Regions from separate parts of the Pseudoalteromonas sp. OFAV1 genome, predicted to be linked through region 1. Evidence: predicted binding sites of a transcription regulator. Region 1 holds the regulator's gene; each other region holds the start of a gene.
What was found. The regulator sigma-54, encoded in region 1, starts transcription at its own class of promoters, with help from an activator protein. The targets are predictions, from matches to a motif close to GTTGGCACGNNNNTNGNNT.

Region 1 (4,205 bases):
AACTCCTTATCTTTTAGTCTATCAGCAATTGTCGATAAGGTCTTTAGGTGAAGTTGGCTGTCTCCATCTGGTACGATGAGTGCAACGAAAATATCCACAGGTCGGTTATCAATTGCGTCAAAATTGATTGGGGATTCACTCACTATGACAAATGCCTGTGGTTGCTCTGCACCACTCATGCGGCCATGTGGAATAGCAATGCCACGACCAATACCTGTACTGCCTAATTTTTCTCTATTGAGTAAGGCATCAAGGACGTCTTGTTGAGATAAATGAGGAAGCTGCTGGTGAGCCAGCTCGCTGATATATTCAAGGATTCTTTTTTTGCTATTAAAAAGGACCGCAGCTTTGCTGCAGTCCTGGTTAGTAAGTGAACTAAGTTTCATAATTTAGTGTCGAGCTAATTTCTCTTTGTGTTTAATGACTTGACGATCTAGTTTATCGATTAGCGAGTCAATGGCTGCATACATATCTTGGTGTGCAGTTGAGGCAAAGAGCTCGCCTCCATTTACATGTAAAGTTGCTTCTGCTTTTTGGCTTAATTTTTCTACATCTAGAATGACATGTACATTATTAATGTGGTCAAAATGCCTTTCTAGTTTTGCAAACTTGCTGTTTACATAGTCTCTTAATGAATCAGTGATTTCTACATGACGACCAGTTAAATTTAGTTGCATAAGCATTTTCCTTCTATGTAAAACGTCTAAATCAAACTCTTACGCTGATTAGACGGAGGTATCGCTAGAGACTCTCGATATTTTGCAATTGTGCGTCTAGCTACTTTAATTCCTTGCTCAGCCAATATATCTGCAATTTTACTATCACTCAATGGTTTAGCTGAGTTTTCTGCAGCGATAAGCTTTTTGATCAAAGCGCGAATTGCTGTTGATGAACACTCACCACCGTTTTCTGTGCTGACATGGCTTGAGAAGAAATATTTCAACTCAAAAATCCCGCGAGGGGTGTGCATGTATTTTTGTGTTGTAACACGTGAAATTGTCGATTCATGCATTTCGACCATTTCTGCGACATCGTTCAGCACCATTGGTTTCATGGCTTCTGGGCCATGTTCAAAAAATGCTTGTTGTTGCTGTACGATACAATTGGTCACTTTTAAAAGTGTATCGTTACGGCTCTCTAAGCTTTTAATAAACCATTTAGCTTCTTGTAAATGAGAGCGAATAAACTGGCTATCGCTGCTCGATTTTACTGAGCGTGACATAGCTGCATATTGGCTATTCACTCTAATTTTTGGCATACAATCTGGGTTTAGTTCAACGACCCAACGACCTTTAACTTTTTTAACCGATACATCGGGTATAACGTACTCAGACTCTTCGCGAACTATGCTGTCTGCTGGCTTAGGGTTTAAGCTGTGGATCAGCGTCATTACTTCTTTTAGTTCGCTTTCTTTAAGCTTAGTCTTTTTCATCAAAGTGCGATAGTCGCGACTTGCTAATAATTCAATATGCTCAGATAAAACCATTTTAGTTTCAGCTAAATACGGCGTACTCGCATCGAATTGGCGAAGCTGGATACATAAGCACTCTTGTAAGCTACGGGCACCAATCCCTACTGGATCAAACAACTGTATTCTCTTTAAGACCGCTTCGACTTCATCTAGTTCGATTTCTTCTTCATCATTATTTTGATTAAAACTTTCGACTATGTCTTCGCAGCTAACAGTTAAAATACCTGAGTCATCAATTGCCTCTACGATGGCGACAGCGATCGCTTCATCGGTTGGGCTAAATGGTGTGAGTTGTAATTGCCACATAAGGTATTCATGGAGGGTTTCAGTCGATGCACCTTGATAAATTGACTCATCTTCTGGCATTGGACCTGATGATGTTGATGGGGCAGCACTCATGTACTCATCCCATGTCACATCCATGGCTAAATCGTCACTAACGGTGTCTTTGTTAAGGGCATCGCTGCTTTCTTGTTCGTACTCACTCGGCGCTTCTTCGGCCGATGCACTTAGCTGAGTATCATCAGATTCAGCTTTTTGCTCGTTCTTACCAATGTTTTCATCGTTGTAATCTGCTTCTTCCACTTCAAGCAGAGGGTTACTATCAAGTGCTTCTTGAATTTCTTGCTGGAGATCCAATGTACTAAGCTGCAGCAAGCGAATTGCTTGTTGCAGTTGTGGAGTCATTGTAAGTTGCTGGCCCATGCGCAGCTGTAATGATTGCCTCATGTATCCCTAACAATCCTTTTATGTGTTATCGACACCTGTGCAGTCACAGGTAAATTTATATCGATTTATTGTCATTGTTATTTAGTTTAGCAGATGCGCTAGATGGTGGCTTATTGGTTATAGCCTGAATTGCTCACCTAGATACACATCGCGTACGGTTTGGTCAGCTAAAACATGCTCAGGTGTTCCTGATGCAATTAGCTCCCCATGAGAAACAATGTAGGCTTTTTCACAAACATCAAGGGTTTCTCTAACATTATGGTCAGTGATTAATACACCAATACCACGATTTTTTAAGTGTTCAATAATTTTCTTTATATCTAACACTGAAATAGGATCAACACCAGCAAAAGGCTCATCTAACAAGATAAATTTAGGATTTGCGGCTAATGCCCTAGCAATTTCTACGCGACGACGCTCGCCCCCAGATAAAGCCATACCTTGACTATCACGAATATGCTGAATACTAAATTCATCAAGTAAGTTGTTGAGTGTTTCTTCTCGGCCTTGTTTATTTAAATCTTTACGCGTTTCTAAAATAGCCATTAGGTTTTGATAAACCGTTAACTTTCTAAAAATAGATGACTCTTGTGGTAGGTAACCAATCCCTAAACGTGCTCGGCTATGCATTGGCAAAAGTGTAATATCATTATCATCAATGCTGATCTTGCCTTTATCGCTAGGTACTAAGCCAACAATCATATAGAAAGTGGTGGTTTTGCCTGCGCCATTTGGGCCAAGCAAACCAACGATACTGCCCGCTTCAACCTCAAGACCCACATTTTTGACAACTTGGCGGCCTTTATAACTTTTTGCTAAAAGCTCTGCTTTTAATGTGCTCATGGTTGGCCTTTATCGTCTTGTTTGTTGTCAACAGGCACTAAGATTGTGTGTACACGGTCTGTTGAGTTTTCGTCTTTTTCTGCGCTAATTAGTTGTTGTGCCATATCATAAGTAATGCTTTTCGCTGTTACTTTTTGGCCTGCTTGAGTCACTTCGGCTTCGCCATTTAAAGTTAAGAAGCGCTTGGCTACGTCGTAGCGAACTTCTTCTGCACTGGCGCTCATTACCGTGCCATCTGCTTGCTTTTCTTCAAAATAAGCAGGCTTACCTGTGGCGATAATTAACTCAACAGTACCTTCTGTATCACCACCATGGGCTTCAAGGCGTTCGGCTGTGATCCGGCGGTTACCATGTATAATTTCGACATTGCCTTCAAATATACCAACGCCATCTTTTAGCTTACCAGTTTGGCGATCTGAGCTTATGCTAATTTGTGCGCCTGTCTGCTCGGCAGCTACGCCTGAAAAGGCAATCAATAAGCTTGGGATCAGGAGTAATTTCTTCAGTTTATTGGTCATAGTATATGGTTCGTGTATGGTTAGTTAGCTCTACAATCTCGGTTTTTAAATTAGCTTTTAGGCCTTTACCGGTAATTTTTAAATTTGGTCCTGTTAGCGTCACAGGTTGCTTCGAAAACATGGTCATTTGTTCTATATCAACGTTAATGTTTTCAGCTTTAATATCTTCGATCATGCCATTATGGGTTAAGTTTTTAGCAACAACATCGCCTTCAAAAATAAGCTGATCGTTTTCATATAAGGTGGCTTCTTTAGCTTTTACTTGCCAAATTTGCTGGTCGCCATAAAGTGTAAAAATAGGTTGCTCAAAAAAGGTAAACCCAAGTTGCTGATAAAGCTCCATTTTTGCAGCCGCCACCTTATGGCTAATCTTGCCTTGCTCATCATAAGCGGTTTGCTTTAGTGCAACGGCCGTATAATCGGGAGTTGCAATAATCTCGTCTTCACTATTTATTGTGTTTGTTGTTTGGTTAAAGTACGGATACCACAACCACACCATGCAACAAACAAAAACAATACTCAGTAAAATACGGGCTATATTCATGCGCTGGTTCCATCGCTAGTTAACGGCTTACCGTTTTCTAACATCAGTAAATCTGTTAATTCACGTACAGCGCCAAAGCCACCCGGTAGCATGGTCGTAT
Region 2 (4,205 bases), on a different contig from region 1:
CTCAGTTGATATACAAGTGGAACGAAACTTGTATGTACAGAACTCATTAGAGTATCAGGCAAGCCTGCAATTTATGAGTAGTAAAATTAAAGGCCTTAAAAAAGCCCTCGGTAGTCAAGGAGCTTAATCATGAGTTTATATAATGTTTTTGATATTTCAGGCACTGGTATGAGCGCGCAAAATGTGCGTCTTAATACAACAGCAAGTAATATCTCGAATGCGAATACGATTAGCTCTAGTCAAGACAAAACATACCGAGCGCGCCATCCTGTTTTTGCTGCGGAGTTGACTAAAGCGTCAGCAACACAAAGCAATCCTCAGGGCTCTTCTGTTGGCGTAAAAGTGTTGGGTATTGTTGAGAGCGATAAGCCTCTGCAAATAGAGTACAACCCTAATCACCCCAGTGCGGATGAAAACGGTTATATCTACAAACCTAACGTTAATGTCGTAGAAGAAATGGCTAATATGATTTCTGCCTCTCGCTCTTACCAAACAAATGTGCAAGTTGCTGATGCAGCTAAGCAAATGTTAAGTAAAACACTGTTGCTTGGGCAGCGGTAACCGAGGATAAGTTATGAGTAACGACATCAGCAGTGCGTCATCCACGTATTTAGATAATTTACGTTGGCAGGACAATCAAAACAAACCAGAAGAGAAAGATGACACTTTAACGCAAGAAGACTTCTTCTCGCTTTTAACACAACAGTTGTCGTTTCAAGACCCAAGCAAGCCGGCTGATAATGATCAAATGATTGCTCAGATGACCAACTTTACCATGGCTGAAGGGATCTCGAATTTAAACTCAAAATTTGATGCACTTACTGCGTCAATGACATCGAACTCGGCATTACAAGCTTCGACCTTAGTTGGTAAACAAGCACTATTAGAATCAAATACGATTGATTTTGATGGTAGTAACGTTGCTAAGGGATCGGCAATTGCAGAAACGCCTGTTGAAGATCTTACGCTTCGCATTACTGATGAGTCAGGTCAACTTGTACGTACCATCAGCATGGGCGCTCAATCGGCTGGCGCAGTTCGTTTTGAGTGGGATGGTAAAAATGACGATGGAGAGCTTTTGCCTCCAGGCGAATACGAAGTTAAAGCTGAAGGATTCCAAAATGGTGACTATAGCAGTCTACCTTTAGCGACTTTCAAAAATATTGAAAGCGTTAATATCAATGGATCTAGCGGCATTATTATTAATACTAAAGAAGGCGCGGTTAGGCTAACTGATGTTGCAGAAATCGCTTAATTACACAGATTAACTAGTTAGCCTAGTGCTACAGATTGACACTTTAGAGGTGACTTATGAGCTTCAATATTGCATTAACCGGCCTTGCTGCCGCGCAAAAAGACTTAGATGTAACAGCAAACAATATTGCTAACGTTAACACCACAGGCTTTAAAGAGTCTCGTGCTGAGTTTGCTGATGTGTACGCATCATCAGTATTTAGCTCAGGTAAAACTAAAAATGGTGACGGCGTAAGAACTACAATGGTGGCACAACAATTTCACCAAGGTTCATTATCTTTCACTAATAACTCTCTGGACTTAGCAATTACTGGTGAAGGCTACTTTGCCATGGCAAATGACCTAGGTGCACAAGATTTTACATATACTCGTGCTGGTGCGTTCAAACTTAATAAAGACAACTTTATTGTGGATGCTAGCGGAAACTACTTACAAGGTTTCCCTGTTGATGAAGCAACGGGTGATACAACTTCTGTTAGTTTAAGCACATCTTCTGCGCTACAAATTCCTGATGCATCAGGTTCTCCACGCGCTACGACCAATGTTTATTCGTCGTTTAACTTAGATTCGCGTGCATTAACGCCAGCAGTTACACCATTTGACCCTGAGACAAGTGCGTCGTATAACAGTTCAACATCAACAACAGTGTATGATTCTTTAGGTGAGCCACACATTTTACAGTTCTTCTTTGTTAAAACTGACGCAGCAGTGACTGGTAATGACAATGAATGGCAAGTGTTTGCAACACTTGATGAAAAGCCGTTTGCTGCTAATGGTACTGAGCAAACTACGTCGCCATATACGCCTATTTCAACTTTTCAGTTTGACTCAAGTGGTTTACCTCAAAGCACTGATGGAACTGCAAATACAGATGCTACGTTTAATCCATTAACAATACCTTCAGGCGGTATATCTGGTTTATTATCTAACGGTGCGAGTTTCCCTGATGATGTAAACATCAATTGGCGCGATGAAGCTGGTACAACGAATAAAATACCGACTCAATATGCAAGTAACTTTGAAGTGAAAGCGCTAGAGCAAGATGGTGCGACTGTAGGTCGTCTATCAGGTATTGATATTGGTACAGATGGTAAAATCGTTGCTTCTTACAGTAATGGTGATACTTCATTCTTAGGCCAAGTGGCAATGGTGCGCTTTTCTAACTCACAAGGTTTACAGCAAGTGGGTAACACGGCATGGAAGAAAAGCTTAACCTCTGGTGAGCCAATTGCCGGTGAACCAGGTTCAGGTACATTAGGTTCAATTAACTCATCAGCCCTTGAGCAGTCAAACGTTAACTTAACAAGTGAACTTGTTGATTTGATCAGTGCACAACGTAATTTCCAAGCAAATTCACGTGCATTAGAAGTTAACTCAACACTACAACAAAACATCCTACAGATCCGTTAATCTAAACGGCTCTGAGCTTAATCCGACACGAAGGCTGCTCCCTCAATTGGCAGCCTTTTTTCATTTTTACCATCCTATTTATGCGTCAATTTTACTTTGGCACTTTTATTGCATTTCTTTAGTTATCGTATTTTTAGTGAGTCAATGTTATGGACAAAATGGTCTACATTGCCATGTCTGGTGCCAAGCAAAGCTTGCGTGGTCTTGAGTTAAAGGCTAACAACCTTGCTAATGCTAACACCACTGGCTTTAAAGCTGATTTTGCACAAGCGCGTTCCATGCAGGCTTTTGGTGAAGGCTTGCCATCACGTGTGTTTGCGATGCAAGAGCGTCCTGGTTCAAATATGGAATCGGGTGGATTCGTTGAGACAGGCCGAGAGCTTGATATTGCCATGAGCGACCGTGGTTGGCTCAGTGTGCAAGATGCATCAGGTAACGAAGCTTATACCAAAACAGGCACACTAAACATCACACCTGACGGCGCATTGATCACCAGCCATGGCCGTCAAGTTATTGGCGAGGGCGGGCCTATTATCTTACCTTTGCCAATTGAGAAGGTTGAGTTTAGCGAAGATGGCGCGATCCAAGTGCGCCCGCAAGGTGCACCTGCCAACTTTTTAGAAGTGGTTGACCGCTTAAAAGTGATCGAAGCTGATAACACTCAGCTTGAAAAAGGTAATGACGGTTTATTTAGACCAAAAGAAGATATGTTGGTCAATGATCTTTGTGGGTTCTGTGATATTTCACCCAATGTAAAAGTACTGTCAGGTACGCTTGAAATGTCGAACGTTAATCCAGTCCATGAAATGGTCGACATGATCAGCAACCAACGCCAATTTGAATTACAAGTTAAATTGATGAAAACAGCCGAAGAGCTTGATGAGCGTCAAGATCAGCTGTTACGCATTGTTTAAGATGACTGAGAGGGTAGAGTTATGAATCCAGCATTGTGGATCAGTAAAACCGGGCTTGACGCCCAGCAAACCGATATTTCGGTGATCTCAAATAATCTCGCGAATGCCAGCACGGTCGGTTACAAAAAAAGCCGCGCCGTATTTGAAGATTTACTATATCAAAACATTAATCAACCAGGTGGTCGTTCGTCTCAAGATACTGAAATGCCATCAGGTCTAATGCTTGGTGCCGGTGCTAAGGTTGTAGCAAACCAAAAGAACTTTTCGCAAGGTAATATGTTAACGACCGAAAACTCACTGGACTGGATGATTTCAGGCCCAGGTTTTTTTGAAGTACAGTTACCTGACGGCAATATTGCTTACTCACGTAATGGTCAATTTACGACAGATGAAGACGGTCGTATCGTAACTTCAGGTGCGGGTTTCCCGTTGCAACCTGAAATGAATGTGCCAAATGATGCGCAATCAATTACGGTGTCACAAGATGGCGAAGTATCTGTTCGTGTAGCAGGTCAGGCAGAAAATGTGGTAATTGGTCAGCTCACTATAACAGACTTCATCAATCCATCGGGTCTTGAGCCAATGGGGCAAAACTTATACACAGAAACAGCTGTAAGTGGCGCACCA
Region 3 (4,205 bases), on a different contig from region 1:
GTACTTTACCGATTGGTATTAATAAGCTGCTAATTTAGTTTGGCTGTTGCGAATTGAATCGACTCATTTTTGAGTACAAAGTACGGGATCACTTTTTGCGCGCTAGCAACAACGAGTTTGGAATTTAAATTCACTACTCGGGCATTTACTTCTACACCATTGGTTCGATAGATTAGTGTGCCTGCTAACACATGGCTAGCGATACGGCGCTCTGCAAGTTCTTCAACGTCACGCGACATGACAAAATCACCGCGGGCGGTTACGTTAATCACATCCATCGCTTTAAAATCAACAACCCCATAACCAAACTTTTGTAGTTGATACATCATAGACTCGGCGATTTGATTGCCAAGTTGCGAGCTGCTTTTTAAGCTTGTATCAAGATCGACAAACGTCGTTATTGCAATACCTAACTCACTTTCTTGCTGCATGGTATCAACTAATTCAAGTGCCATTTGCTCAACATAATTAACCAGCGTTTTGTGATGCTGATATGGCACAAATAAGCGGTGATTTTCGTTAGTTTGTTGCGACTCTTTTTGCTCGAGCTCTTGCAACATAGCAACATAATCAGCTTGTGATGATGTGGTGTTAGCCGTGTTTTGATTTGCCTCACCTTGCTCAGCAAGTAATTGGCAACCTGACAGCGCTAATAATATGAATGCTAATAAAATACCTTTCATACCTTACTCACTTGCTTGTTTTAGCATTATTCCGTCGCTACGATTGGTGCTATCTAAGGCATCGACCACAGATTGCGGAATAAACCCTTGTGCAGATCCCACCACGGCTTTACTTGCCAAACCAACGATACGAGCATTCACCAGTACCCCGCTTTGATGGTTAACTAGGGTGCCGGCTAGCACATAATTAAAGTTTTGGTCTTGGTTAAGCTCTAAATAATCTCGGCTAAATACATAATCACCACTAGGCGTTACACGCATATAATCGGTCGTTTTGAAATCGACAACAGGTACACCAAAGGTATGCAGTTCGTGAATAAAACTTTCAGCGAGCTGGTTACCTAGTAACGTGGTTGAGTTGTAGTCAGCATCAAGATACACAAAGCTTGAAACAGCAATGGGAGTTTTATCGTTCACATATTGCAAGTTTTCAACTAAGTCTTGCATGATGCCACGTACATAATGATTGATATTTTTACGAGTTGGCGCTGCGGTAAAGCTACTGTTGTTTAACACGGCTTGATTAGTTTGAAATACGCTGTCGTTACTATGCGGTGCAGCCACTTCTCGTTGAGCCATTAGCTGTGGTTCATCGTGCTGTTCAGGTGTATCACTAGCAAGCATCGAAGAGCAACCAAATCCCATAGGCAAACACATACTTAAAATTAAACGTTTCATTAATTGAATTCCTCTTAATATTCGCTTCGATACAACTGACCATTACGCTGCTGTACTTTTTCAGCTCCCCACATAACGTTTATCGGGATCTCTGTACTTGCCGCAGATACAACACGCTGATCTTTTGTATTGACGAGTCGAGCATTCACTATATAGGCATGTTGTTGCCGGGTAAGTGTGCCGGTAATAACAAAGTCAATATTCTGACGTTGGCGTAAGGTTTTTATATCGCGACTAAGTACACTATCGGCCGTTGGCTGCAAATTTAAAGTATTTTCTAGTCGATATTCGATAGTATGAAAGCCTAGCTGGGTAAATTGCGTAAGTAAGCTCTCTTGAATTTGCTGACTCAAGCCACTGCCTTGGTCTTGCGCCAACTTAGTACCCAAGCCATCTGCCATGTAAAAGCTCGTAACAGCAATGCGCGCATTACCTTTGTAAGGGCCTTGAATACGACTTAACTGACTACTTAAATCAGTAACATATTGATGCACTGTATAAGGAGCCATCGGTGATTTTGGCGTTTCTCTAGGGGGCGTTTTTTGTTGCTCTTCGGTTAAGCTACAACCCACTAACACTAAAAAAACGAAATAAACTAACAGACGCATATTTGCCATCCTCTTTCAACATGACAAATACAAAGCAATAATTATGCCTAACTATTACTATTGGCGAGATTTACTTTGATAGTCTAAAAACGAGAAACTCTGATACCAATTTGGTTTTTTAGCTGTTCCTGGCAGTTGCTCCTGCATTGCCCTACCCTCTGCATCCATACAATCGTAGATAAGTAATTTTTAACGCAGCTAGCTTCAGGCTTATCCCCATGGGTGGTTTCTGTATTTCGGGTTGGTATTTATCTAAGCGAATAAGCCTTTTAATGATAAGTCTGCTTACTGTTTATAATCGCTACTCAGGCCGAGTATGCGAGGCTGTTAATTATGAAGAACAAAGTAGCTGCGATTATTATTTAATACAAAAAGCAATAGCTAAAGCATCTCGCCAACAAATGTTGCAGTTACACATGACTGACCCATTTTTTTAGCAATCTCACAAAAAGCGCTGGCCTGGCTGTAGTTTTTAAATGGTCCTGCACGCAGCGCATACAAAGTGACTCCCTTTTGATCACGCTGTTTAAAGCGAAAACTAAGCCCTTGTAAAGCATTAGGATAATCATGTTTTAGCTTCAATACTTGATGACTCACTTTATTCACTGACAAATATAGCCCCAGCTGCACACCTGCAGCTTGATTATTGTCAGTAGCAAGCTCAGGTTGCACTTGCTGCTTAGTGTAAACAGGCTCATCTTGCTCTTGCGTCATCATACACGCTGCCAAAGTTGATAAACTTAAGATAATGAACAAATGCCTAAGAAGAGTAAAAAAAATCATGTAATCGTCAACTCTAAAAAATAGGCATAAATTCTAGCAAACAAAATGCCAACCCAGTTAAAAAGAATTACATTAAAAGTAAACGCGATTATCCGTGTACTTGCTTACGAAGCAATCGATCCCTTGACGTTTTATGGCTTCGCAGTCTGCTTGTGCGTTTTTAAAATACTTGTAACCACCATATTTAAGACGATAAAACGTGTGTTGCTCAACAGTAGCGGTTTCAATATTTAAAATAGGCTCACCTTGAAAAATATTGGGAGCACGCTTGGTCATTTTTTTAACAGAATAAGCGAGTAATGGCTTTGATTGAACCGATGCAAGCTGCACAGCAAAGGCATATTCATGTTTAAACGGTTGCTCAATTAACGTGCTATTCAATGAACCAGCAGGAACTGTTTCAAGCGCTGCGTGTTGGTTAACGAAAGAGGGAGAGCTATCTACTTTTATAATATTTTGACTCAACAATTGCACAAGGTGCAATAAGGGCCATTGTTTAGGGGAAAGAAAAGAGGTTGTCGTATTATTGCAACCTGACACAGTCAAACACGCCACTAGGCATATACTGTAACGTAAAGGCTTCACACAACATTTCATAATCAGAGTTCTTAAACATACCATAAAAAATTTCTTCTCATTCAAGAAGACTCGCTGTTAGCACTTACCTGTACACCAAGGCGAATAAGATCATTTTAGGTATCAAATAAAAATACTAACACATTGTTTTTTATTTAGCGTTTCAAAAAGCGGCCATGAAAAAACATCCACTTCAAGTCTACGTCCTAAAATGGCAAATAATGCAATGAGCTAGGTTTCAACACTTGAGTAGAATAAATTATCAACCAATATGCAATGAAACATTTTAATTACATTCAATCATAACAATGTGTTAGGACAAAGGTATATCAGAAAAGTCATTATTTGCATAATGAACAAAAAATTAGGAAGGTAAATAAACATAAAAAAAGTGCCGTATAGGCACTTTTTATATTATTTTTAATTAGATAGCTTAACTATTTAACAAGCGATTTAATAAAGTCGCTTAATTCATCTTTAAATTCTTCTCTGCGAAGCGCAAATTCAACAATTGCTTTTAAGTAGCCAATCTTGCTACCACAATCATGGCTTTTGCCTTTCATTGAATAAGCATCAACAATTTCTTTTTCCATCAACATAGCAATAGCGTCAGTTAATTGAATTTCATCGCCGGCACCTGCTGGAGTTTTTGCAAGTAGTGGCCAAATATTTTTGCTTAATACGTAACGGCCAACAACCGCAAGGTTTGAAGGAGCCTGATCAACTGGCGGTTTCTCAACCATGTTTAAAATAGCTGCACTTTCGCCTTGCTGAATTTTTGCATCGCCTAGGTCAACAACACCAAATTTGTCTACTTCGTTTTTTGGCACAGGCTCGACCATAATTTGGCTCTCACCTGTTTTTTCAAAGCGTTGGA

Region 2: L1267_RS08260 (flagellar basal body rod protein FlgF) is a predicted target of sigma-54. The motif match lies at 2,760-2,778, and genes of this name have one in related genera.
Region 3: L1267_RS08075 (FlgO family outer membrane protein) is a predicted target of sigma-54. The motif match lies at 2,002-2,020, and genes of this name have one in related genera.

Annotation. Positions count from the first base shown of each region.
Region 1 is NZ_JAKGBG010000008.1:43,632-47,836, forward strand. It holds gene ptsN (PTS IIA-like nitrogen regulatory protein PtsN) at 1-386, opposite strand, end outside; gene hpf (ribosome hibernation promoting factor) at 390-677, opposite strand; gene L1267_RS06605 (RNA polymerase factor sigma-54) at 704-2,200, opposite strand; gene lptB (LPS export ABC transporter ATP-binding protein) at 2,318-3,043, opposite strand; gene lptA (lipopolysaccharide transport periplasmic protein LptA) at 3,040-3,561, opposite strand; gene lptC (LPS export ABC transporter periplasmic protein LptC) at 3,551-4,105, opposite strand; gene kdsC (3-deoxy-manno-octulosonate-8-phosphatase KdsC) at 4,102-4,205, opposite strand, start outside.
Region 2 is NZ_JAKGBG010000010.1:110,942-115,146, forward strand. It holds gene flgB (flagellar basal body rod protein FlgB) at 1-127, shown strand, start outside; gene flgC (flagellar basal body rod protein FlgC) at 130-561, shown strand; gene L1267_RS08250 (flagellar hook assembly protein FlgD) at 575-1,255, shown strand; gene flgE (flagellar hook protein FlgE) at 1,312-2,664, shown strand; gene L1267_RS08260 (flagellar basal body rod protein FlgF) at 2,814-3,578, shown strand; gene flgG (flagellar basal-body rod protein FlgG) at 3,600-4,205, shown strand, end outside.
Region 3 is NZ_JAKGBG010000010.1:77,806-82,010, reverse strand. It holds gene L1267_RS08085 (FlgO family outer membrane protein) at 30-683, opposite strand; gene L1267_RS08080 (FlgO family outer membrane protein) at 687-1,361, opposite strand; gene L1267_RS08075 (FlgO family outer membrane protein) at 1,376-1,969, opposite strand; gene L1267_RS08070 (SPOR domain-containing protein) at 2,351-2,686, opposite strand; gene L1267_RS08065 (SPOR domain-containing protein) at 2,825-3,217, opposite strand; gene galU (UTP--glucose-1-phosphate uridylyltransferase GalU) at 3,766-4,205, opposite strand, start outside.